DNA from 2 places in the Sphingomonas sp. PvP055 genome. Region 1 is predicted to be linked to the other one. Evidence: predicted binding sites of a transcription regulator. Region 1 holds the regulator's gene; the other holds the start of a gene.

Evidence for each region. The regulator LexA, encoded in region 1, represses DNA repair genes until DNA is damaged. The targets are predictions, from matches to a motif close to GTTCCNCNCTTGTTCT.
Region 2: ABIC16_RS15120 (DUF6771 family protein) is a predicted target of LexA. The motif match lies at 6,959-6,974, and genes of this name have one in related genera.

The regions. Positions count from the first base shown of each region.
Region 1 is NZ_JBEPNS010000001.1:1,830,769-1,843,005, forward strand. It holds gene ABIC16_RS08855 (multidrug effflux MFS transporter) at 1-1,100, opposite strand, end outside; gene ABIC16_RS08860 (amino acid permease) at 1,311-2,723, shown strand; gene ABIC16_RS08865 (cation diffusion facilitator family transporter) at 2,752-3,702, shown strand; gene ABIC16_RS08870 (hypothetical protein) at 3,834-4,019, opposite strand; gene ABIC16_RS08875 (citrate synthase) at 4,016-5,302, opposite strand; gene gltX (glutamate--tRNA ligase) at 5,321-6,778, opposite strand; gene ABIC16_RS08885 (ComEC/Rec2 family competence protein) at 6,981-9,140, shown strand; gene lexA (transcriptional repressor LexA) at 9,101-9,775, opposite strand; gene ABIC16_RS08895 (molybdopterin molybdotransferase MoeA) at 9,832-11,022, opposite strand; gene ABIC16_RS08900 (TonB-dependent receptor) at 11,282-12,237, shown strand, end outside.
Region 2 is NZ_JBEPNS010000001.1:3,197,241-3,209,477, reverse strand. It holds gene ABIC16_RS15155 (alpha/beta hydrolase) at 1-819, opposite strand, end outside; gene ABIC16_RS15150 (hypothetical protein) at 946-1,326, opposite strand; gene uvrC (excinuclease ABC subunit UvrC) at 1,554-3,476, shown strand; gene ABIC16_RS15140 (phytanoyl-CoA dioxygenase family protein) at 3,644-4,603, shown strand; gene ABIC16_RS15135 (2-hydroxyacid dehydrogenase) at 4,638-5,636, opposite strand; gene ABIC16_RS15130 (SH3 domain-containing protein) at 5,736-6,239, shown strand; gene ABIC16_RS15125 (GNAT family N-acetyltransferase) at 6,236-6,748, shown strand; gene ABIC16_RS15120 (DUF6771 family protein) at 6,984-7,175, shown strand; gene ABIC16_RS15115 (hypothetical protein) at 7,177-7,470, shown strand; gene ABIC16_RS15110 (alpha/beta hydrolase) at 7,758-8,675, opposite strand; gene ABIC16_RS15105 (acetyl-CoA C-acyltransferase) at 8,756-9,955, opposite strand; gene ABIC16_RS15100 (prepilin peptidase) at 10,144-10,896, shown strand; gene ABIC16_RS15095 (hypothetical protein) at 10,893-11,375, shown strand; gene ABIC16_RS15090 (coniferyl aldehyde dehydrogenase) at 11,389-12,237, shown strand, end outside.

The sequences.
Region 1 (12,237 bases):
GGAAGCGTCGTGCCGTTGTACGATTGGCCGATCGCGGACCCGACCAGCACTGCGCCGACGCTGACGATGAACCCCTGGACGGACGAGGCCGTGCCCGCGATGTGCCCGACCGGCTCCATCGCCATCGCGCCGAAGTTCGACCCGCAAAGCCCGATGCACGTCATGCTGAGCGCCTGGAAGATCATGTAGGTGACGAGGGTCTCGTCCCCCAGCGCGATCACCCCGAGATGCAGCACCGACAGGCCGATCAGCCCGAACACCGCCGCCTGCGAGATCAGCCGTGTCCCCAGCCGCTCGACCAACCGGCTGTTGGCGAACGATGCACACCCCATCGAGAAGGCGCACACCGCGAACAGGATCGTGAACCGGTCGCCCGCGTGGAATTCCTCGACGAAGATCTGCTGCGACGACGCGACGAACGCGATGATCCCGCCAAAGGTCAGCGACGCCGCCACCGCATAGCCTGCGGAATCGCGGTTGGTCAGCGTCAGCCGGTACGACGCGCTGAGCGTGGCGAGCGAAATCGGCACGCGCCTCTCGACGCGCAACGTCTCGGGGAGGCGCGCGAATGTCCACGCCAGCACGAACGCGGCGAACCCGGCCAGCGCGTAGAAGATGAACCGCCACGGTCCGATGACGAGCAGCATCTGCCCCAGGCTCGGCGCGAGGATGGGCACGAGGAAGAAGATCATCTGCGCGATCGACAGGGTCCGCGCCATCGTCCGGCCCGAGAAGTTGTCGCGCACGATCGCCACCGCCAGCACCCGCGTCGCCGCCGACATCAGCCCCTGCAGGACGCGCGCGCCGATCAGCGCCGGAAAGGTTGCGGAGCTCGCCGCGAAGATGCTCGCGGCGACGAAGCCGACCAGCGTGATGAGCAGGATCGGCCTGCGCCCGTAGCGATCGGTCAGCGGGCCATAGGCAAGCTGCCCGACTCCGAAGCCGAGCATATAGAAGGTGATGATCCACTGCCGGTGATTGGCGGTCGCGATCGACAGGTCGCGCCCGATGTCGGCCAGCGCTGGCAGCATCAGGTCGACGCCAAGCGCGTTCACCGCCATCAAGGCCGCGACGAAGGCGACGAACTCATGCCGGTGCATCGGGACGGCGGGGGAGGGACTGGTCATGCGCGACCGCTTAATGCGGTGGGGTGGGATAGGCCATGGGGGATGGCGGGCTTGCCCGCTGTCTGATGGAATCGAACGGGGGACTCGCGCCACGATTACCACCCCCGCCGCCCGGGGGCTTTCCTCCAGCGACCCTCCCACTGTAAGGCGCTCGACCAACGATAGAAAAATCCCGGGGGAAGCATGGCCAGTCTGTTGCGCCGCAAGATCATCAAGACCGGCGCGGAGCAGCCCGCCGAGCATCAGCTCGCGCGGACGCTGTCCTGGCCGCATCTCGTCGCGCTAGGGGTCGGGGCGATCGTGGGGACGGGGATCCTCACGCTGATCGGCGTGGCATCCGACCGGGCGGGCCCCGCCGTGTTGCTGAGCTTCGTCGTCGCAGGCGCCATCTGTGCCTGCGCGGCGTTGTGCTACGCCGAGATGGCGACGATGATCCCGGCGTCGGGCAGCGCCTATACCTACAGCTATGCCGTTCTCGGCGAGATCATCGCCTGGGTCGTCGGATGGAGCCTGATCCTCGAATATTCGCTCGTCGTCTCGGCAGTCGCGGTCGGGTGGTCGAGCTATGCCGTGCGGTTCCTGGCGGGGGTGGGCATCGTCCTGCCCGATGTGCTGACGCATGGGCCCAGTGCTGCGGGCGCGTTCGGGATCAACCTGCCGGCGGTGTTCATCATCGCGGTCGTCGCCGGGCTGCTGACGCTGGGTACGCGCGAGAGCGCGCGGATCAACAGCGCGCTGGTGATCCTCAAGATCGTCACGCTGACGTTGTTCGTCATCGTCGCGCTGCCGCACTTCGACACCGCCAATCTCACGCCGTTCGCGCCTTATGGCTATGGCAGCGTCGCGGGCGCGGACGGGGTCAAATACGGGATGATGGGTGCCGCCGCGATCATCTTCTTCGCCTTCTACGGCTTCGACGCGATCTCGACCGCAGCGGAGGAAACCAAGAACCCGGAGCGCGATCTGGCGATCGGGATCGTCGGGTCGATGGTGGCCTGCACGATCATCTATATCGTGGTCGCGCTCGCCGCGGTCGGTGCGGTCCATTACAGCGTGTTCGGCAAGAGCGCGGAGCCGCTCGCGCTGATCCTCGTCCAGTTGGGCCAGCCCGGCATCGCCACCGTCATCGCAGCGGCGGCGGCGATCGCCTTGCCGACGGTGCTGCTGGGGTTTCTGTACGGTCAGAGCCGGATCTTCCTCGTCATGGCGCGCGACGGCTTCCTCCCGCCCGCGCTCGCACGCGTTTCGAAGCGCGGGACGCCTGCGCGCGTCACGATCGTGACCGCATTGTTCGTCGCGGTGATCGCCGCGTTGATGCCGATCGACGTGATCGCCAGCCTCGCCAATGCGGGGACGCTCTGCGCGTTCGTCGCGGTGGCGGCGTGCGTGCTGGTGATGCGCCGACGTTCGCCGGATGCGCGCCGGCCGTTCCGGATGCCGCTGGCGTGGATCGTCGCGCCGCTCGCGATCCTTGGGTGCGTCTATCTTTTCACCAGTTTGCAGGTGGTGACGCAGCTTTCGTTCCTGGGTTGGAACGTATTGGGGCTGGTTGTGTACTTCGTCTACGGCCGGGCCCGCGCGACGATGGTCGTCTGATCGGCGCCGGAAACAGGAAACCACAAGCATGTCCGCTGCCAAACGAGGCGAATCCAATCTGGTGATCTTCGCTGCCCTTGCGGCGAACCTCGGCATTGCCGTGGCGAAGTTTATCGCGTCGGCGATCACCGGGTCGTCGTCGATGCTGACCGAGGGGTTCCACTCGGTCGTCGACAGCCTCAACCAGCTGCTGCTGCTCTACGGCCAGCATCGCGGCAAGCGCCCGCCCGATACCGCGCATCCGTTCGGCTATGGTCGCGAGCTGTATTTCTGGAGCTTCGTCGTCGCGATCCTGATCTTCGGCGTCGGTGCGGGTGTGTCGGTCTACGAAGGCTGGGTGCATATCGAGGAGCCCGAGCCGCTCCGCGATCCGCTCGTCAATTATGTCGTCCTGGGCGTCGCCTTCCTGTTGGAGGGCGGGTCATGGTTCCTCGCGATGCGCGGTTTCGCCAAGGACAACCAAGGTCGCGGCTGGTGGCAGGCGGTGCGCCGGTCGAAGGATCCGACCGGGTTCATCGTCCTGTTCGAGGATTCGGCGGCGCTCGCCGGGCTGATCGTCGCGGCGATCGGCGTATGGGCGAGCCATGCCTATGCTGATCCGCGGATCGACGGCGTCGCCTCGATCCTCATCGGCGTCATTCTCGGCGTCGTTGCGATGTTGCTGGCGCGCGAGGCGAAGGGGTTGCTGATCGGGGAGGGCGCGGACCCTGTCATCGTCGCGCGGGTCGAGGGGATCGTTTCTGGGTATCCGGACATCACCGCGGTCAACCACGTCCGCACGATCCACACCGCGCCGCAGAGCATCTTCGTCGCGATCAGCGCGGACTTCCGTGATTCGCTGACGCTGGGGGAGGCGGAAACGCTGATCGAAACGATCGAAACCGAGCTCAAGGCGGCGGAGCCGATGTTGTCGTCGATCTACATCCGCCCGGAGAAAAGCGAGAATGCCGCGACGCTGAGGGTGGCGGAGGAGGAGTAATGCCTCTTCCTTAGCCCCTCCCCTTCAAGGGAGGGGTTGGGGTGGGGACGTGCCGCGAATCCACACGTTGGTCCCCGCTGGACTGCCCCACCCCCAACCCCTCCCCTGAAGGGGAGGGGCTTTAGAAGAGTCTATCGGCGCGACCACCAGATCGCCGCGAGGCCAATCGCCGCGAGGACCGCGCCGTACACGGCCCATTGCGTCTGCGCGATCATGAAGCTCGATGCCGGCCAATGCACCAGCCCGAGCCCCTGACCAATCCACAGCAGCCCCATCAGCGTGGCAAGCACGCCGACAAGAGCCACCAGGGTTTTCACTTACGCGCGTCCAGCGCCACGTAATCGCGCTGCGTCGGGCCGGTGTAGAGCTGCCGCGGACGGCCGATCTTCTGCTCTGGATCCGAGATCATCTCGTTCCACTGCGCGACCCAGCCGACGGTGCGGGCGAGCGCGAACAATGCCGTGAACATCGTCGTCGGGAAACCGATCGCCGAGAGGATCACGCCCGAATAGAAATCGACGTTCGGGAACAGCTTCTTCTCGATGAAGTATGGGTCGCTGAGCGCCATTTCCTCGAGCGCGATCGCGACGTCGAACACCGGATCGGTCACGCCGAGCTCGCCGAGCACTTCGCGCACGGTCTGCTGCATCACGGTCGCGCGCGGATCGTAGTTCTTGTACACGCGGTGACCGAAGCCCATCAGGCGGAACGGATCGTTCTTGTCCTTGGCGCGCGCGATATACTCGGGGATGCGGTCGACCGTGCCGATCTCGCGCAGCATGTTGAGCGCCGCTTCATTGGCGCCGCCATGCGCCGGGCCCCACAGGCAGGCGATGCCGGCCGCGATGCACGCGAATGGGTTCGCGCCCGAAGACCCTGCAAGACGCACCGTCGAGGTCGACGCGTTCTGCTCGTGATCGGCGTGGAGGATGAAGATCCGGTCCATTGCCTTCTCGACCACCGGGTTCACCACATATTCCTCAGCGGGCACGCCGAAGGTCATCTGCAGGAAGTTGCCGGTGTAGCTCAGGTCGTTGCGCGGATGCATGAACGGCTGGCCGATCGAATACTTATACGCCATCGCCGCGATCGTCGGCATCTTGGCGATGAGGCGATGGCTCGCGATCATGCGCTGCTGCGGATCGGTGATGTCCGCCGAATCCTGGTAGAAGGCCGACAGCGCGCCGACGACGCCGCACATGATCGCCATCGGGTGCGCATCGCGACGGAAGCCGCGATAGAAGGTCGCGAGCTGCTCGTGCAACATCGTGTGACGGCTGATCGTGTAGCTGAACTTGTCGAGTTCCGCCTTGGTCGGCAGCTCGCCGTTGAGGAGAAGGTGGCAGACCTCCATGAAGCTCGACTGCTCGGCCAGCTGCCCGATCGGGTAGCCGCGGTGGAGCAGCACGCCTTCGTCACCATCGATATAGGTGATCGCGGAGTCGCAGCTCGCGGTCGAGGTGAAGCCCGGATCGTAGGTGAACATACCCGTCTGCGCATACAGCTTGCGGATATCGATCACGTCGGGACCGACGCTGCCGTGCATGACCTTCAAATCGAGGTCCTTGCCGGCGGCGCTCAGCTTGGCGGTGTCGGTCATCGGTTGTCCTTTCGTGCCTTAAACGATCATCTGGTCGGCGATCCGACCAAGACTTTCTTCGCGCCCGAGCAACTCGAGCACATCGAAGATTCCGGGGGAGGTCTTCCGCCCGGTCAGGGCCGCGCGAAGGGGTTGCGCGACCTGGCCGAGTTTGACTCCTGCGTCATCGGCAACCTGCCGTACCGCAGTTTCGAGGCTCTCCGTATCCCAGCTTTCGAGCGCGTCAAGCGCTGCGTGCAGCCGGGCGAGGAGCTTCGGCGCCTCACCGGAAACGAGCGCGGTGGCATCGCGATCCATTTCCAGCGGGCGTTTCCGAAACAGGAAGGCCGCGCCGTTCGCCAGATCGAGCAGATCGGCGGCGCGCGGCTTGAGCGACGCCATGCTTCGACCAAGAAGACCGCGTTGCTCCTCCGTCGGTGCGAAATCAAGCCGATCCGCTACCAGCGTAGCGAGCCGCTCATCGTCCGCAACACGGATGTACTGCCCGTTCAAATTCTCGAGCTTCTTGAAGTCGAAGCGCGACGGCGACTTGCCGACTCCGGCAAGATCGAACCATTCGACGGCTTGGGTACGGCTGATGATTTCGTCGTCACCATGGCCCCAACCCAGCCGCAGCAAGTAATTGTCGAGCGCTTCGGGCAGCATGCCCAACTCGTCGCGATAATATTCCACCCCGACCGCACCGTGGCGCTTCGAAAGCTTCGCACCATCCGACCCGTGGATCAGCGGAATATGTGCGTAAACGGGATCGGGCCAGCCGCCCTCGATCGCATCCATTGCCCGTATGATGGGCAATTGGCGGAACGCGTTGTTGAGATGATCGTCGCCGCGAATCACGTGCGTCACGCCCATGTCGTGATCGTCGACCACGACCGCGAGCATATAGGTCGGCGTGCCGTCCGAGCGGAGCAGGACGAGGTCGTCCAGTTCGGCATTCTGCACCGTGACCGACCCCTGGACGCGATCTTCGATCGTCACCGCGCCATCGGTCGGCGCCTTGAGGCGGACCACGAACGGACGGCTGTCGTCGGCTTCCGCCGCCTTGTCGCGCCACGGGCTGCGGACGCGGAGCGGCTTCTTCGCCGCCTCGGCCTCGGCGCGCATCGCGGCGAGCTCTTCGGTCGTCAGGTAGCAGCGATAGGCGTGGCCATGCTCGACCATGCGATGCGCGACTTCGGCGTGGCGATCGGCACGCGCCGACTGATACACTTCTTCGCCATCCCAATCGAGCCCGAGCCAGCGCAAAGAGGTCAGGATCGCGTCGATCGCGGGCTGAGTCGAGCGCGCGCGATCGGTATCCTCGATCCGCAGCAGGAACCGCCCGCCGTGATGCCGCGCATACAGCCAGTTGAACAACGCGGTGCGCGCGCCGCCGATGTGCAGGAAGCCGGTCGGCGAGGGCGCGAAGCGCGTCACGACCTCGGTGCCGGGGGTCGTGGTGCGCGTGCCGTCGGTCGCTGCAGTGGTTTCAGTGATTGCGCTCAACCGCGCATACTCCCAGACTAGAAATTCGATGGCCGGATCAGCCTGCAGCGCCCCTAGCACGCGCTTTCCAGCGCTTCAAATCGGCGTGCGCGGATGGCTGTCGCAATTTTTCGTTGCTGGCCGTTGTCTGGCGCGTGCCATCGAACGCTGGCTCGAGGCGGAACGCGACCAACTTCCGTTGTGGCTGCCCGTGATGCTCGGCGCTGGGATCGCCTTATGGTTCATCCTCCCGGACGCCGCGAGCTGGCGGATCGCGATCCTCGGCGCGTCGGGTGTCGCGCTGGGCGGCGCGACGATCGGGCGCCACGGGCGTGCCGCGCGCAGCATCGCGGTGGCCGCAGCGACGCTCGCGCTCGGGATCGGCCTGATCTGGTGGCGGTCGGACCACGTCGCCCATGTCGTCCTGACGCGCCCGACGATCGCGACCTTCACCGCACGGGTCGAACGGATCGAGCCGCTCCCGGCGCGCGACCTCGTGCGGCTTCGGCTGGCGCCGATCGCCGTCCTCCCGCGCCCCGAGGCAGGCACGCGCCCGGTGCCGCGCTTGCCGCGCCATTTGCGGGTCAATCTCGCGACGATCGACGTTCCCGCCGGGTTGACCTCGGGCGCGGTGCTGCGGCTCTCCGCGCGCTTGCTGCCGCCGCCCGAGCCCGCCGTGCCGGGTGCGTATGATTATGCGCGGAGCGCCTGGTTCGACGGGATCGGCGCAACCGGCCGCGGCTTCGCTCCGGTGACGATCGTCACGCCGGGGCGGCCGTCGGTGCTGCCCGGACTACGCGCGCGTCTCTCGCAGCACATCCAGACGCAGGCGGACGGTGGCGGCGCGGGCGGGATCGCCGCCGCGCTCGCCACCGGGGATCAGGGATCGATACCGGTCGCGGATACCGAGGCGATGCGGCGGTCGGGCCTGGCGCATCTGCTTTCGGTGAGTGGGTTGCACATCTCGGCGGCGGTGGCGGCGACGATGATCCTCGTCACGCACGTGCTGGCGGTGTTCCCGTGGTTGGCGCTGCGATACCGATTGCCCTTCGTCGCGGGCGCGGCGGGGGCGTTGGTCGCGGTCGGCTATACGCTGCTGACGGGGGCGGAGGTGCCGACGATCCGCTCGTGCGTCGCGGCGTTGTGCGTCCTGCTCGCACTCGCGCTGGGGCGGGAGGCGTTGACCTTGCGGCTGGTCGCAGCGGGCGCGCTGGTGGTGTTGCTGCTCTATCCGGAGTCGCTGGCCGGGCCGAGTTTCCAGCTTTCCTTCGCAGCGGTGGCCGCGATCATCGCGTGGAACGATCATCCGGGGATCCGCGGCTTCGCCGCGCCGCGGGAAGAGCCTCGGCTGAAACGCTTGGGGCGAAGTCTGGGATCGTTGCTGATGACGGGTCTGGTGGTCGAGGCGGCGTTGCTGCCGATCTCGCTCTATCATTTCCAGAAGGCGGGGGTGTACGGCGCGGTCGCCAACATCTGTGCGATCCCGCTGACGACGTTCGTCATCATGCCACTCGAGGCGGCGGCGTTGCTGTTCGATACCGCGGGCCTCGGGGAACCCTTTTGGTGGGTCACGCGCCAAGCGATCGAGCTGCTGTTGTGGATCGCGCGGACGACCGCGGCGATCCCGGGGTCGGTCGCACCGCTACCGGCGATGCCCGGCGCTGCCTATGCCGCGATGGCGATCGGCGGGATCTGGGTTACGCTATGGCGGACGCGGTGGCGTGCCCTTGGGGTCGTCCCGTTCGCGATCGGTGCGACCTGGGCGATTGCGACACCCGCCCCCGACGTGCTGGTCACCGGTGATGGGCGTCATGTCGCGATCCGCACGGCGCAGGGCGACGTCGCGCTGCTGCGCGATCGGACCGGGGATTATACCGCGGACATGCTGGCGCAGGGCGGCGGCGTGGCGGGGCTACCGGTCTTGTGGTCGGACCAGCGCGATGCGCGCTGCAGCCGCGATCTGTGCCTGGCGGAACGCGCTACGGGTAATCGCCGCTGGACCGTGCTGGCCACCCGCAGCGCCTATACTGTCCCGATCGATGCGCTGCTCCACGCCTGTGCAACCGCGGATATTGCGATCAGCGACCGCAGGCTTCCGCGCGGCTGTCACCCCCGGTGGTTGCGGCTCGATCGCGCTACGCTGGCGCGGACGGGGGGCGTGACGATCACCTTTTCCGCGCCGTCCTTCTGGCCGACCGGGAAGGGACCCGGTTCGCCAACCATCAAGATGGTACGCCATCCGGAAGACGCGCACCCGTGGATCCTGCCGCCCGAGCGGCCCCGATCCTATCCTGCCCGCCGCCACGGCTTCCGCTGGCGGCATGCCATGCCGGGTCAGTCGTACCGGCGCAGCAATCCGGCAAGCTTGCCCTGAACACGGACCTGCGCAGGTGTGTAGCGCTGCGGATCGTAGGCCCGGTTCGCCGGATCGAGCCGCACCATCGCGCCTTCGCGGCGGAAGAACTTGAGCGTCGCTTCGCTGTCGTCGATCAGCGCCACGACGATCTCGCCGTCGCGCGCGATGTCCTGGCGCTTGATCAGCGCATAATCGCCATCGAGAATCCCGGCCTCGACCATCGAATCCCCTGCGACTTCCAGCGCATAATGTTCGCCGCCGCCGAGCAGGGCCGCCGGCACCGACAACATCGACGCACCCTCGAACGCCTCGATCGGCATACCGGCCGCGATCCGGCCGTGGAGCGGGATCTCGATCACGTCGTTGGCGGGGGCGGGCAGGACGCGGACGTTGGCGGGCGCTGCTTCGGGCGTGGCGCGAACCGGGGTCTTCGTGCCGCGTTCGGGCATCTTGAGCACTTCGAGCGCGCGCGCCCGATTGGGGAGGCGGCGGATGAACGCGCGTTCTTCCAGCGCGCTGATCAAGCGGTGGACCCCCGACTTGGATTTCAGGTCGAGCGCTTCCTTCATTTCCTCGAACGAGGGCGAGACTCCCGTCTCCTCCAGCCGGTCGTTGATGAAGCAGATCAACTCATGCTGTTTGCGTGTAAGCATTCCGGGCCCTTTCGTCGGAACAGACGACGAACCTATACGGAACATAAAGTCAGGCGTCAAGCGATCGGCAGGATTTCCACCGAGTCGCCCACCGCAGCGGCCGGCGCGAAGGGCGCGCGCACGATCATGCAATCCGCCCCGGCAAGCGTCTTGAGCAGCGACGAGTCCTGCCGCTCGGCGACATAGACGCGTCCATCGCGCGTAACCGCGCGCATGTAATCCTGCCGCCGATCGTTTTCGCGCACGGGGGCGCCGAGAATGGCGGGGTAGAAAACGGGGTGCGGATCGCGCGCACCCGCCATCGCGGCGATCAGCGGTTTCAGGAAGATCGTTGCGGTGACGAAGGCCGACACCGGGTTACCCGGAAGACCGAGGACCAGCATGTCGCCGATCTTCCCCGCGAGCATCGGCTTGCCCGGGCGCAGCGCGATCCGCCAGAAGTCGATCGCGCCACCCGCCGCTGCCAGCGCCGGACGGATCAGGTCGTGATCCCCGACCGATGCGCCGCCGGTGGTCACCAGGATATCGGCTTCGACCGTCCGGAACGCATCGGTGATCGTGTCGAGCCGATCGGGGAGGATCCCAAGATCGATGATCTCCACGGGAAGGTCGGCCAGCATTGCCGCCAGCATCACCCCGTTCGATTCCGGCAAGGTCCGGTCGCTCAAGGGCGCGCCGGGCAGGGTGAGTTCATCCCCGCTCGCCACGATCGCGACGCGCACCCGGCGCGCGACCGTCAGGCTGCCGTGCCCGCCGCTTGCCGCGAGCGCGATCCGTGCTGGTGTCAGCCGGTCGCCCATCGCGATCAGCGTATCGTTATGGGTGAAATCGATCCCGGCGCGCCGGATATTGCCACCACGCACCGGCCCGTCGCCCGACCGTCGAACGATATCGCCATCGCGGGCGGCTTCCTCCTGGACGAGCACCGCGTCGGCGCCTGGCGGGAGCGCCGCACCGGTGAAGATGCGCACGGTTTCACCCGCGCCGAGGGTGCCGTCGAACGGGTTGCCCGCCGCACTTTCGCCGATCAGCCGCAAGGGGCCGCCCAGATCATCGAAGCGAACGGCGTAGCCGTCCATCGCCGACAGGTCGCGCGCGGGTTGCGTCCGATTGGCGGCGACGTCGCTGGTTGCCCATCGCCCCGCGGCGGCGCGCAACGGCACGGTTTCCGTCGCAATGACAGGCGCGAGCGCAAGGAGCCGGGACAGCGCGTCGGCAACGGCAAGCAGGGCGGGGGGCTGAGTCATTAGGCGTTCCCTAACGTCTTGAACCAGTGTCCGTCGACCCCCGACGATCGGCGATAAGTGATGCAGACCGGCCACAGTCCGTCAGCGACTTTAACGATGCGGGTGCAGCGTCCAACTTTGTCATAATTCAGCAACAATCGCTGTCTAGCGCCCCGGTCACGGAAGCCTCCACACAGCAAAACCCAAGCGCGCGCGACACCGATGGTGCGGGCGACGGCGTCGGGCGGCGGCTTGCCGAGTTCGATCAAAGGGGAAATTCGTGACCAAGACCGTCGTCAAATCGCTGTTGCTCGCCGGGGCCGCCGGCTCCGCTTTGTTCGCCACGGGCACGGCACTGGCGCAGACCGCGAGCGATCCCGCCGCGGCCGCCACGGCGACGGTCGGTGCGTCGGCCAGCCAGGACGGGCTGGGCGACATCGTCGTGACCGCCGAGCGCCGCACCGAAAACCTGCAGAAGGTGCCGATCTCGGTCGGTGTCGTCGGCGGTGACGATTTGCGCGCGTTCCAGAGCGGCGGCGGCGACGTGCTCGAACTCGCCAACCGCGTTCCCGGCCTGTACGCCGAGACGACCACCGGGCGCATCTTCCCGCGCTTCTACATCCGTGGTCTGGGCAACATCGATTTCTATCTCGGCGCGTCGCAGCCGGTGTCGATCATCCAGGACGACGTCGTGCTCGAGCATGTCGTTCTCAAGTCTAACCCGGTGTTCGACGTCCGCCAGGTTGAAGTGTTGCGCGGCCCGCAGGGCACGCTGTTCGGTCGCAACACCACCGCGGGCATCATCAAGTTCGACACCAACCGCCCGACCAACGACTTCCACGGTCGCGCATCGGCCTCCTACGGCAGCTACAATACCGCGACGCTCGATGCAGGGATCGGCGGGCCGATCGTCAAGGACGTGCTGTCGTTCCGCGTGTCGGGGCTGGTCCAGCACCGCGATAACTGGGTCGACAATACCTACACCGGCGTCAGCGCGGACGGCACCGTCGGCGGCAAGGACAAGCTCGGCGGGTTCGATGAGCGCGACGTCCGCGTCCAGTTGATGCTGACCCCCCCCGACACCGGCTTCACCGGCCTGTTGTCGGCACATGCACGCGATTATAGCGGCACCTCGACGATCTTCCATCGCGGCGCGCTCAAGCGCGGGTCGAACGACGTCAGCGCAGAGCCGCGCGCATCGGTCGCGCTCGACGAAGCGGCGAACAACCCGCAGGC
Region 2 (12,237 bases), 1.4 Mb from region 1:
GAACAGCGCGATGCTGTTGGCGACCGGCACCAGATCGTCATCAGCGGCATGCGCGAGGAAGATCGGCGGGGTCGTCGCCGTCACGCGCGTTTCCACCGAGGCGGCATGGCGGAGCGCGACGGGCGCGTCCTTGCCGAGCAACGAATCGCGTGATCCGCCGTGCGTGAACGGCGCCTCCAGGCTGACCACCGGGTAGATCAGCCCGGCATAATCGGGCCGCGCCGACACCCGGTCGATCGCATCTGACGGCGGGTACGTCGCCTCGTCGTGGCGGGTGGCGAGCGATCCCGCGAGATGCCCGCCCGCCGAGAAGCCGAGCGTCGCCACGCGCGCGGGGTCGATCCCGAACCGGGTCGCCCCGGCACGGATCGTCCGCATCGCCCGCTGCGCATCCTGCAAGGGCACCAACGCGCGATCGTTCCAGCCTTCCGCCGGCAAGCGATATTGCAGGATGAATGCCGTGACGCCTCGCGCATTGAGCCACGCGGCCTGTTCCAGCCCTTCGTTGTCGTAGGACAGGAAGCCATAGCCGCCGCCGGGTATCACGAGCACCGCCGAACCGTTCGGGCGAGCGGGGCGCTTTACGGTCAGAACCGGGCTCAGCACCCCGCGCAGCCACCGATCCGGGTGGCTCGGGTCCTTGCTGCGCTCTTCCACGCTCGGCGTAATCTTGCTGCGGCGATCGCCGGGGATTGCCGTGGGCCAGAGCGGGACGATCTCGTCGCGCGACGGCTGCGCTGGGAGCGGGGCAGCGGCGAGGGTGCAGAGCGCGGCGCTCCCGATCAACAGCGTTCGGCGGGTCGGATCGGTCGTCGGCATGGCTGTCCCTTTCGCGTGATTGCTTGATGTACCGTCAGGCCGCGCAGATTGTCGAACGGATGTGTCCGAACACGAAAAACCCGCCGTCTCGGTGGAGACGGCGGGTGGTGTTTCGATCCGTGCCGATCAGACCTTCTTGCGCGCGCGCTTGGGGGCGGCGGCGGCGGCGGTGTCCTCTTCCTCGTCAGGCGAGTCTTCGCCCGCTTCGGTGAGCGCCTCGCCCAATGCCTTCAACTTCTCCTGCGACGAATCCGCCTTCTCGGCGATCTTCGTCGTGGCCATGCCGAGGCGGTGGAGCAGCGCATGGACTCGGTCGGCGTCGGGTTCGTCGCGCTCGAGCTGCTTGCGGAGCGAGCCGAGGTCGCGGAGAATGCCCTTGGCGCCCGACGTGTCCACGTCGGCCAGTGCGGCTTCCCAATCCTCGATCATGTCGGCGCCCTTGGTCGCCTTGGTCGTATCAAGACCGCGATTGATCGCATTCATCGTTCCGGCGAATTTAAGAGCCATGTTTCCATCTCCGACGTGCCGTAATGGCGAGCGATGAAACGACAGGGTGCGCGTAAAATGTCCGCGCTAAGCCTCGGTATTCGCATTGATAAGGATCAGTCACCCGCGCCGGGCCGCAGCGTTGGGAAGCGTGTATCCACCGGCCCTGGACGTCGTGGCATCCATTATTGGCCGACGGGCAAACGAACCCGTGGCGTCGGCCCGCACGAATCCCTAGATCGTACGCAATGTCCGATCCCAATGCCCCGACCCGCTTCAACGAAGACAAGGCCACCTTCACCGTCCGCGGCAGCGACGCGCCCGATATCGAGGCGGGCGTTGCCGCGATCCGCAACGTATTGGCGACGCTGCCGATCCGGCCGGGTGTGTACCGGATGCTCGATGCGCGCGGCGACGTGCTGTACGTCGGCAAGGCACGCGCTCTCAAGAACCGCGTGACCAATTATACGCAGGTCGATCGGCTGTCGAAGCGGCTGCAACGGATGGTCGCGCAGACGCGGTCGATGATGATCGTGACGACCAACAACGAGGCGGAGGCGCTGCTGCTCGAAGCGCAGCTGATCAAACGCTATCGCCCGGCGTACAACGTGCTGTTGCGCGACGACAAAAGCTTCCCGTTCATCCTGCTGCGCGCCGATCACGCGTATCCGCGGATCCAGAAGCATCGCGGCGCGCGGCGCGCCAAGGGCAATTACTACGGGCCGTTCGCCAGCGCGGGGTCGGTCAACAATACGCTGAATGCGTTGCAGAAGCTGTTCCTGTTGCGGAGCTGCACCGACGGCTTTTTCAAGAACCGCGACCGGCCTTGCCTGTTGTACCAGATCAAGCGCTGCTCCGCGCCGTGCGTCGGGCGGATCGACGAGGCGGGCTATGCCGAGCTTGTCGCGGACGCCAAGGCGTTTCTCGGGGGCAAGTCGACCGAGGTGCAGGCCAAGCTCGGTGCGCAGATGCAGATCGCGGCGGAGAACATGGATTTCGAACTCGCCGCGATCATCCGCGATCGGCTGCGCGCGTTGACGTTCATCCAGGGCAGCCAGGCGATCAACGCGGAAGGGCTGGGCGACGCCGACATCTTCGCGATGGCGTGCAAGAACGGCGTGATCGGGATCCAGGCGTTCTTCATCCGGGGCGGACAGAATTGGGGGCACCGCAGCTTCTTCCCGGCGCATACCGCCGACGTGCCGGAGGACGAGATCTTCTCGGGTTTCCTCGCGCAATTTTACGAGGAGGTTCCGCCGCCGCGGACAATCCTGCTCGACCGGGAGCTCGACGAAGCCGCGCTGCTCGGCGAGGCATTGGGCGCGCAGGCGGGGTTCAAGGTCGCGCTGTCGATGCCGCAGCGCGGGTCGCGGCGGCAGTTGCTCGAACAGGCCAAGCGCAACGCCGAGGAAGCGCTCGACCGGCGCCTTGCGGAGAGCACGACGCAGGCCAAGTTGCTGCGCGAAGTGGCGGAGCTGTTCGACCTGCCCGAACCACCCGACCGGATCGAAGTGTACGACAACAGTCATATTCAGGGGACCAACGCGCTGGGGGCGATGGTCGTCGCGGGGCCGGAGGGGTTCCGCAAGGGCCAGTATCGCAAGTTCAACATCAAGAACCCCGATACGATCCCGGGCGACGACTTCGGGATGATGCGCGAAGTGTTCGGGCGTCGCTTCGCGCGGGCGCAGGCGGACGATCCCGATCGCGATTCGGGCGACTGGCCCGATCTTGTGCTGATCGACGGCGGGCGCGGGCAGCTCAATGCGGTGAAGGGCGTGCTCGAGGAACTGGGGATCGAGGACGTGGTTCTCGTCGGGATCGCCAAGGGGCCGCACCACGGGCGCGACGGGCGCGAAGTGTTCCACATGCTCGACGGGCGCGAGTTCCAGTTGCCGGTTAACGCGCCGGTGCTGTTCTACCTGCAACGCCTGCGCGACGAGGTTCACCGCTTCGCGATCGGTGCGCACCGGGCGAAGCGTGCGAAGGCGATCGGCGCGTCGCCGCTGGATGACGTGCCGGGCATCGGTCCGGCGCGGAAGAAGGCGTTGCTGATGCACTTCGGCACTGCGCGCGCGGTGCGCAACGCCAGCCTCGCGGACCTGCAGCGCGCGCCGGGCGTCAGCGCGGCGGTGGCGCAGCAACTGTACGATTTCTTCCATACGCGCTGAGGGCGTCGCCATTCCTGCCGTGCAACCTGCCGGCGTTCGTCCGAGGTTGGGGCACCTGCTATCTTCGAACGATAGGCAGATCGGGCGATTGCGCGCATAGGGGACCCGACGGCCATCGTATCGGCCGCGGAACGGTTTCGTTATGGAGCTGTGTAAGGCGTAGCCGCATGAACGTTCTGCAGGGACTGAAACGACGGGCAGGGACCGTCCCGTGGCGGATCGCCGCCACCCTCGCGCGGACGCGAGTCATCCACGCCGCACGCCAGCGCCGCTACGACGCCGACCGCGCACGGCACCGGGCCCGCTTGCCCGGGCTGACTCCGATGGTGGCGGAGATCGTTCACGGTCTGGAGGCGGATGGCGTGTTCCAGACCGATCTGGCGACGCTCGGCCTCGATGGTTCGGAAGCGATGGTCGCCGAGGCGTCCGCGCTGGTCCGGCGCTGGGCGGACCGGTTGCGCGCGGAAGCCCGCGCTGGGCAGGAGTTCCTCAAAGTGCCGCCTGCGGAAATCGCCGCGCACCCCGCGATCTACCAGTTCGGGCTCCATCCCGTGCTGCTCGATCTCGCCGAAGCCTATCTCGGCCTGCCGGTCGCGTATGACGGGGTGAACCTGCAATATACGGTCGCCGACGGGCGCGCGGTGTCGACGCGCAAATGGCATCGCGACCGCGAGGATCGCCGGATGATCAAGCTCGCGGTGTATCTGAGCGATGTCGATGCGGACAGCGGGCCGTTCCAGTTGCTGCCGGCGGACGGCCCGGTGGCGGATGCCGATGGTCGGCACGATCGCTTCTATCTCGACGACCGCGAGGACAGGGAGATCGACGGGCGGATCCTGGGTGTCCACCCGATCACGTGCGAGGGGGTGGCGGGTACGGTGGTGGTCGCCGACACCGCGCGGTTCTTCCACCGCGGCAAGCCCGCGACGGGGGGCGATCGTGCCGCCTTGTTCTACAGCTATTTCGCGCGCGTGCCGCAGCGGCCGTATTTCTGCTACCGATCGGGGCTGTCGCGGCACGATATCGCGGCGCTGACCACCGACTTGTCGCAACGCCAGCGCGACGCGGCGGCGTGGCGGCAGCGCCTGCCGTTGCCGTGGCGGCTGATCCCGCCGTCGCGCGTGTAACCGGCGGCGTGTTGCCGCGGACCGCGCGCGTCGTTCAGGCCCAGCCTTCCAGCACCTGATCGGGCGGGCGATGGCCGTCCGCCCACATGCGGATGTTGGTGATGACCTTCTCGCCCGTCGCCAGCCGCCCTTCGAACGTCGCGGAACCCATGTGCGGAGTCATCACCACGTTGGGGAGCGCGAGCAGACGCGGGTCGATCTGCGGTTCGTGCTGCCACACGTCGAGCCCGGCGCCCGCCAGCCGACCGTTTTCGAGCGCACCGACCAGCGCATCCTCGTCGACGATCCCGCCGCGCGAGGTGTTGATGACATAGACATGCGGCCGGAGCAGCGCGATCCGATCCGCATCGATCAGCCCCTCGCTGTCCGGGTTGCGCGGGGTGTGGATCGTCAGCAAGTCGATCGTGCCGAGCATCTCGTCGAGGTTCGGGTGCCATTGCGCCTGCAGTTCGGCCTCGACCACCTTGGGCAGGCGGTGGCGATTGTGGTAATGGATCGACAGCCCGAACGCACGCGCGCGCCGCGCGACCGCCTGGCCGATCCGCCCCATGCCGAGGATGCCGAGCGCCTTGCCGCCGATCCGGTGGCCGAGCATCCCGCCGGGCGTCCAGCCCTGCCATGCGCCCGAGCGGACCAGTTTCTCCCCCTCCGCGAGCCGGCGCGGGACCGACAGCAGCAGCGCCATCGTCAGGTCGGCGGTATCCTCGGTCAGCACGCCCGGCGTATTCGTGACGAGGATGCCGCGCGCGCGCGCCGCCTTGAGCGCGATGTGGTTCACGCCCGCGCCGAAGTTCGCGATCAGCTTCAGCCGCGGACCGGCTTGCTCGATCAGCGCGGCGTCGATCTCGTCGGTCACGGTGGGGACGAGCACGTCGCACTCGGCCATCGCGGCGGCGAGCTCTGCGCGCGAGAGCGCGACCGCGCCGCGGTGAATGCTCGCGTCGAACAATTGCTCCATCCGCTGCATCACCGCATCGGGCAATTCGCGGGTCACGACCACGCGCGGGTTGGGGACACGTCTCGTCTCAGCCATGCGGCATGGCTTGGCGGAGGCTCCGCGCGGCGTCAACGGGTGTTGAAGCGCCGCATGGAAACGCGATAAGCGCAACGCATGATGCATGACCACAAGACGATGCGGATCGGGGCGCGCGCTGCGCTGGTGATCGGGGCGATGGGCATGGGCGTGGCGGCGTTCAGCCCGGCCGGCGCGGCGATGGCCGACCGCAAGCTGCCGTTCTACGCCTCGGTCGGCGCGAAGAAGGCACGGATGCGGACGGGGCCGGCGCGCACCTATCCGGTCAGCTGGCTTTACCAACGCGCCGACCTCCCGGTGAAAGTGATCGGCGTGTTCCAGCGGGGCCAGTGGTATAAGGTCGAGGACCCGAGCGGCACGCAGGGCTGGATGATGGGCGGGCTGGTGAGCGAGACGCGCACCGCGCTGGTCACGGGCGCGGTCGCCGAACTGCGCGATCGTCCGGACGGCGAGGGCCGGATCGTCTGGCGCGCGGCGCCCGGGGTGGTCGGGCGGCTGAGCAAATGCGCCGGCGGCTGGTGCTATTTCGATGTCCATGGGCGGGGCGGGTTCGTCGAGCAGATGCGGGTGTGGGGCAGCGAAGCGGGTGAATCGCTGCCGTGAGCGCGCGGGTCGGGCGCGACTGGACGATCCGGCGGGACGACCTGACGCACCCGGACGTGCTGGCGTTGCTCGACCTGCATCTGCGCGCCGCGCATGAGAACAGCCCGCCGGGAAGCGTGTTCGCGCTCGACGCAAGCGGGCTTCGCGATCCGGCGGTGACGGTGTGGACCGCGTGGGAGGGCGACGTCCTGTTGGGGATGGGCGCGCTCAAGCAGCTGGATCCGACCTGGGGCGAGGTGAAGTCGATGCGCACCGCGCCCGCGCATGTGCGCCGCGGGGTGGCGGCGGTGCTGCTCGACCGGCTGATCGCCGAGGCGCGGGCGCGGGGGTATCGCCGGTTGAGTTTGGAGACCGGCTCCAACGCGCCGTTCGCCGCCGCGCATGCGCTGTACCGGCGCGCGGGGTTCGTGGCGTGCCCGCCGTTTGGCGATTATGACGATCTCGTGTTTGCGCAATACTTTACGATGGATCTGGCGGAGGCCGCCGGGGGGCGGGGCGCGGAAGGTTAGGGGAAAGTTAGGCGGAATCGCTGTGCCTGCGGCGCTGTTGTGGGAGGCAAGACTGCGGGGCCGATGCTGTCAAAGAGCGCGTCCTTCCCGCTACGCCGTGCCGCGGTTGTAGGACAGCCGGTCGGTCGGGCGCGCACCGATGCGCTTTGCGAATTGTCCCTGCTTACAAATCACTGCCGATCGCTTCAGATAAAACGGGCTGGACGAATCGGAACATATAGGGAACAAGTGGCGCATGACCCAGCCAGATTGCGCCCTGATCGCCCACGCCCTCCTGACCAGCAGCGGCTTCGCCCGAGTCGGATTGACCGCCCCGAGCGAACGCATCCGCGAAGCTGCCGCCGCCGAACTGGCGCGCACGATCGTGTGCGCGCTCGAGGGGTTCCCGGGCGATGGCGACCCGCGCCAGATGGCGCTGCCGCTTTGAGGTGGGCACGGTAAAATTCCGGACGCTGTTCGATTTCACCCGGCACCAGATGAACGTCGGCTGCGTCTGCGGTTCCTGCGCGCACGAGGGCGTGGTGCATTGCGACCGGCTCGCGCGGTGGTGCTTCCTCAAGCGGTTGCGCGGGACGGTCGATGCGCTGCCGGGGTTTTTGCGCTGCTCGCACTGCGGGGGGCGACCGATGCGGATCCGCCCTACGCCGCTACCGCCGACCTTTCCGGACTGGGGGGCGGATGAGGCGGCTTGGAAGCGGATGCAGCGGCGGTTGCGGGGGTGAGGGGGATTGGGAGGATGTCTCGAATTGGTGGAGAGCCGCCGTTCGTATGCTATGGGATTCGCATGGATAGCTACCTACCGCTTCTGCTCATTCCGGCCCTTCTGCTCGTCATTTGGTTTGGCAGCGTTCCCCAAATCAAGCGGTATATGAACGACATAAAAACTGGACCATCCGAGGATCGAGCTAAGGCCGATCGCGAGAAGGCTGATACGCACGAGCAGGCAGCCGACTAAAAGGCAATGGCTGCAAGTGGGCGAAAGGGGCCATGCGCTTATTCTGCCCCGGCCCTAGACCTGAGACCCACCCCACCGCCCGGCAACAAACCCAGCAACTTCCGCCCGCAGTTCCGCATCCTCCTGCGTCCCGCCGCCGAACCCACCATGCGGCATCGCCTCGAACACATGTAGCTCCGCCGCCACGCCCGCGCGCCGCAGCGCTCGGTGCAGCCGGACGGTGGTCGACAGGAACAGGTCGCGCGTTCCCGATTGCAGGAGGGTCGGGGGGAAGCCTGAGAGATCGCCGAACAGCGGCGACACCAAGGGATCGCGCAGGTCCGCGCCGTTCGCATACAGCAGGTTGGTCGCGGCGAGGGACCCCGGCAGCACGACGTCGACCAGCGCGTTGACCGCGAAACTGTCGCCGGATTCGGTCAGGTCGGCTTGCGGCGACAGCAGCACCAGCCCGGCGGGCATCGGCAAGCCTTCGGCGCGCGCGCGGAGCAGCATCGCCAGCGCGAGATTGCCGCCCGCCGAGCGTCCGCCGATCACGACGTCGGCTGGGGCGTGGTGCGCGAGGACGTGGGCGTAGGTCGCGACGCAATCGTCGAGCGCGGCGGGGAAGGGGTGTTCGGGCGGGGTGCGATAGTCGACGCCGTAGCAGCGTACCCCGTGCTGGTCGGCGTGCATCCGCGCGCCGGTGCGGCACGCGCCGCCGCCGCCGAAGACGAGCGCGCCGCCGTGCAGGTCGATATAGGCGCGCGTGGGGTCGAACGCGCCTTCGGGGGTTGCGACATGGACTCGCGCCGCGCCGATCGTGATCGTCTCGACGGTCGCGCGCAGGCTTCCGGCGATCCCCTCCATCGCGATCGCATAGCCTGCGTCGGCGGCGGTCTTGAGGTCCGCCCAGGCGGCATGGTCCGCCGGATCGGGCAGGACGTGGAGCGTGTTGAGCGGCACCCCGTCGGCGCGCACCGCACGATCGAGCATCGCGCGCGCTTGCGCCGAGATCGAGCGCGGGGCTGGAACCGTCCGCGCGGGGAGCGCGACGCCGTGCGGGGTGTCCGCGGTTACGCCATCAACTCCACCGCGACCGCGGTCGCCTCGCCGCCGCCGATGCACAGCGACGCGAGGCCGCGCTTGCCCCCACGCGCTTCCAGCGCGGACAGCAACGTCGCGAGGATGCGTGCGCCGCTCGCGCCGATCGGGTGGCCGAGCGCGCACGCGCCGCCGTTTACGTTGATCCGGTCGTGCGCGATGTCGAGGTCGCGCATCGCGATCATCGCGACGACCGCGAAGGCTTCGTTGACTTCGAACAGGTCGACGTCGCTGGCCGACCAGCCCGCGCGCTCGAGCGTCTTGCGCATCGCGAACACCGGCGCGGTGGTGAACAGCGACGGCGCGTGCGCGTGCGCGCCATGCGCGACGATCCGCGCGAGCGGGGTGAGGCCAAGCTTTTCCGCAACCGACGCGCGCGTCATCACCAGCGCGGCGGCACCGTCCGAAATCGACGAGGCGTTGGCGGCGGTGATCGTGCCTTCCTTCGAGAAAGCGGGCTTGAGCGTCGGGATCTTGGCGACGTCGCCCTTGGCGGGCTGTTCGTCGAGGCTGACCGTGGTCGGCCCCTTGCGCCCGGCGATCTCCACGGGGACGATCTCGCGGTCGAACGCGCCCGAGGTCTGTGCGCGTTGTGCGCGATGGAGCGATTCGATCGCGTAATCGTCCATCTGCTGGCGTGTGAGCTGGTACGACGCGGCGCTGTCCTCGGCGAAATTGCCCATCAGCTTGCCGGGCTCATACGCATCCTCGAGCCCGTCGAGGAACATATGGTCCTTGAGCACGTCATGCCCGATCCGCGCGCCGCCGCGGTGGCGCATCGAGAGGTAGGGCGCGTTGGTCATGCTCTCCATCCCGCCCGCGATCAGCAGATCGGCCGAGCCCGCCGCGAGCGCATCCGCCGCGAGGATCGCCGCCTGCATTCCGGAGCCGCACATCTTGTTGATCGTGGTCGCCTCGATATGGTCGGGGAGCCCGGCCTTGAGCGCGGCCTGGCGCGCGGGGGCCTGGCCGAGCCCGGCGGGGAGGACGCACCCCATGTAGATCCGCTCGATCGCCGCGCCCGCAAGCCCCGCGCGCTCGACCGCGCCGCCGACCGCGGTTGCGCCGAGCTCGGTCGCGGTCGCGCCTGCCAGTGCGCCCTGGAACGACCCCATCGGGGTGCGCGCGTAGGAGACGATGACTACTGGGTCGGCGGCGGGGCGGGTGGCCATGTGGGGAAACCTCTGATGGAAGCGATCTGGGATACGGTGCGGCACGCCCGACCCAGACCCGTTCGCTCAGCCCGAACGGGGAAGGGTCAGTTTCAATTGAAACTGATCTAGGGCCGACTTTGCCGATTTACAAACTATAGCACGGTCCGGAATGACCAGCGGAACAAACGAAAACCGAGGCGATACGCATGGATGACTGGATCTGGCCGATCCTGCTGGGCGGGCTTGGCGCGATCTTCGGGAGCTTCATCGCGACGATCGTGGTGCGCTGGCCCGAGGGGCGATCGGTGCTGCACGGGCGATCTGCCTGCGACGCGTGCGGGGTGGTGCTCGCCCCGCGCGATCTGGTGCCGTTGGTCAGCGCGCTGGTGGCGCGGGGGACGTGCCGCCGCTGTGGCGCGGCGATCGATCCGCGGCACTGGCAGATCGAGGCGATGGCACTGCTGATCGGTGTCGCGGCAGGGCTGGCGGTGCCGGGACCGGTCGGGGTCGCGGGGGCGGTGTTCGGCTGGCTGTTGCTGACGCTGGGTGCGCTCGACGTAGTGGCGTTGTGGTTGCCCGACGTGCTGACGGTGACGCTGGCGATGGGCGGCGTGGTGACGGGGGCGCTGGGGGTGCCACCGTTGCTGGACGATCGGCTGATCGGCGGCGGCGTCGGGTTCGTCGCCTTGTGGGCGGTCGGTGCGGGGTATCAGCGGGTGCGCGGGCGGGTCGGGCTTGGCGGGGGCGATCCCAAGCTGCTGGGGGCGATCGGATTGTGGCTGGGGTGGCGGATGCTGCCGACGGTGGTGCTGTTCGCGGCGCTGGCGGGGCTTGCGGTCGCGGTGGTCGGGGCGTTGCGCGGGCGGGCGACGACGCTGACCGACCGGATGCCGTTCGGCGCGCTGCTCGCGATCGCGGCTTACCCAGCGTGGCTGATGCTGGTAGGTATGGCGTCATGAACGCGTTTCCGATCCTTGCGGCGCTCTCGCTCGCGGCGGCACAGCAGGCCGCGCCGAAAGAGGCCCCACCGCCCGCGCCGGTCCTGCCCTCGGTCGACGGCCTGCCGATCGGGTCGATCCCGCGGCAGGAACTGCCCCGCAAGGGCTGCGCGGCGTATCTGTGGACCGCGAGCGGAACGCGGGCGCTGGTCGCGATGGCGACGGGCGGCGGGGGGACCGATCCTGCGCGGCTGCGGCTGTCGATCGGGGGGAAGGTTACTGATCTCGACCGTACCGGCCAGCTTGGGGCGATCTCGCTCGGCTTTCCCGAAACCACGACCTATGCCGGTGCCGGTACGACGATCAAACTGACGATGCGGGCCGAGACCCGCACGTCGATCACCGACGGCGGGGCGGTGCCGGACGGCATCCTCGAACTCGACCGGACGGGGCAGGATAGCGTGATCATCCCCGTGGCGGGGTTGATCGGCTGCACGTAAAGGGGAGACGGGCATGACACTCGACGAGACGCTTCAGGCGCAGCGCGCGGCGTTCAACGCCGAATTGCCCGTTTCGCTGACCGTCCGCAAAGACCGGTTGAAGCGTGCCGCGGAGATGATCGCGGACAATGCCGCTGCCTTTTGCGACGCGCTGAGCGAGGATTTCGGGCATCGCAGCCGCGAGCAATCGATGCTGACCGATGTCGCCGCATCGATCGCGCCGATCAAGCATGCGCTACGCTCGCTCGATGTCTGGGCGAAGCGCGACAAGCGCGCGGTGCAGTTTCCGCTCGGGTTGCTCGGTGCGCGGGCGTGGGTGGAGTATCAGCCCAAGGGCGTGGTCGGTGTGATCGCGCCGTGGAATTTCCCAGTCAATCTGGTGATGGGGCCGATCGCGGGGATCTTCGCCGCGGGAAACCGCGCGATGGTCAAGACGAGCGAATTCACCCCGCGCACCGCCGCCTTGTTCGAGACGGTTAGCGCGCAATACTTCGCGCCGGACGAACTCGCGTTCTTTAGTGGCGGACCGGAGGTGGGGAAGGCGTTTTCGGAACTACCGTTCGACCATCTGATCTTTACCGGCGCTACGGGGATCGGGCGGCACATCCTGCATGCGGCGGCGGACAATCTGACGCCGGTGACGCTCGAACTCGGTGGCAAGTCGCCAGTGCTGATCGGCCAGAACGCCGACATCGCGCGCGCGACCGAGCGGGTGGCGATCGGCAAGATGCTCAACGCCGGGCAGATCTGCCTCGCGCCCGATTACATGCTGGTGCCTGAGGCGCAGGAACAGGCGGTGGTCGACGGGCTGAAGGCGGCGGTGTCGGCGATGTATCCGACGTTGCTGGCGAACCCGGATTAC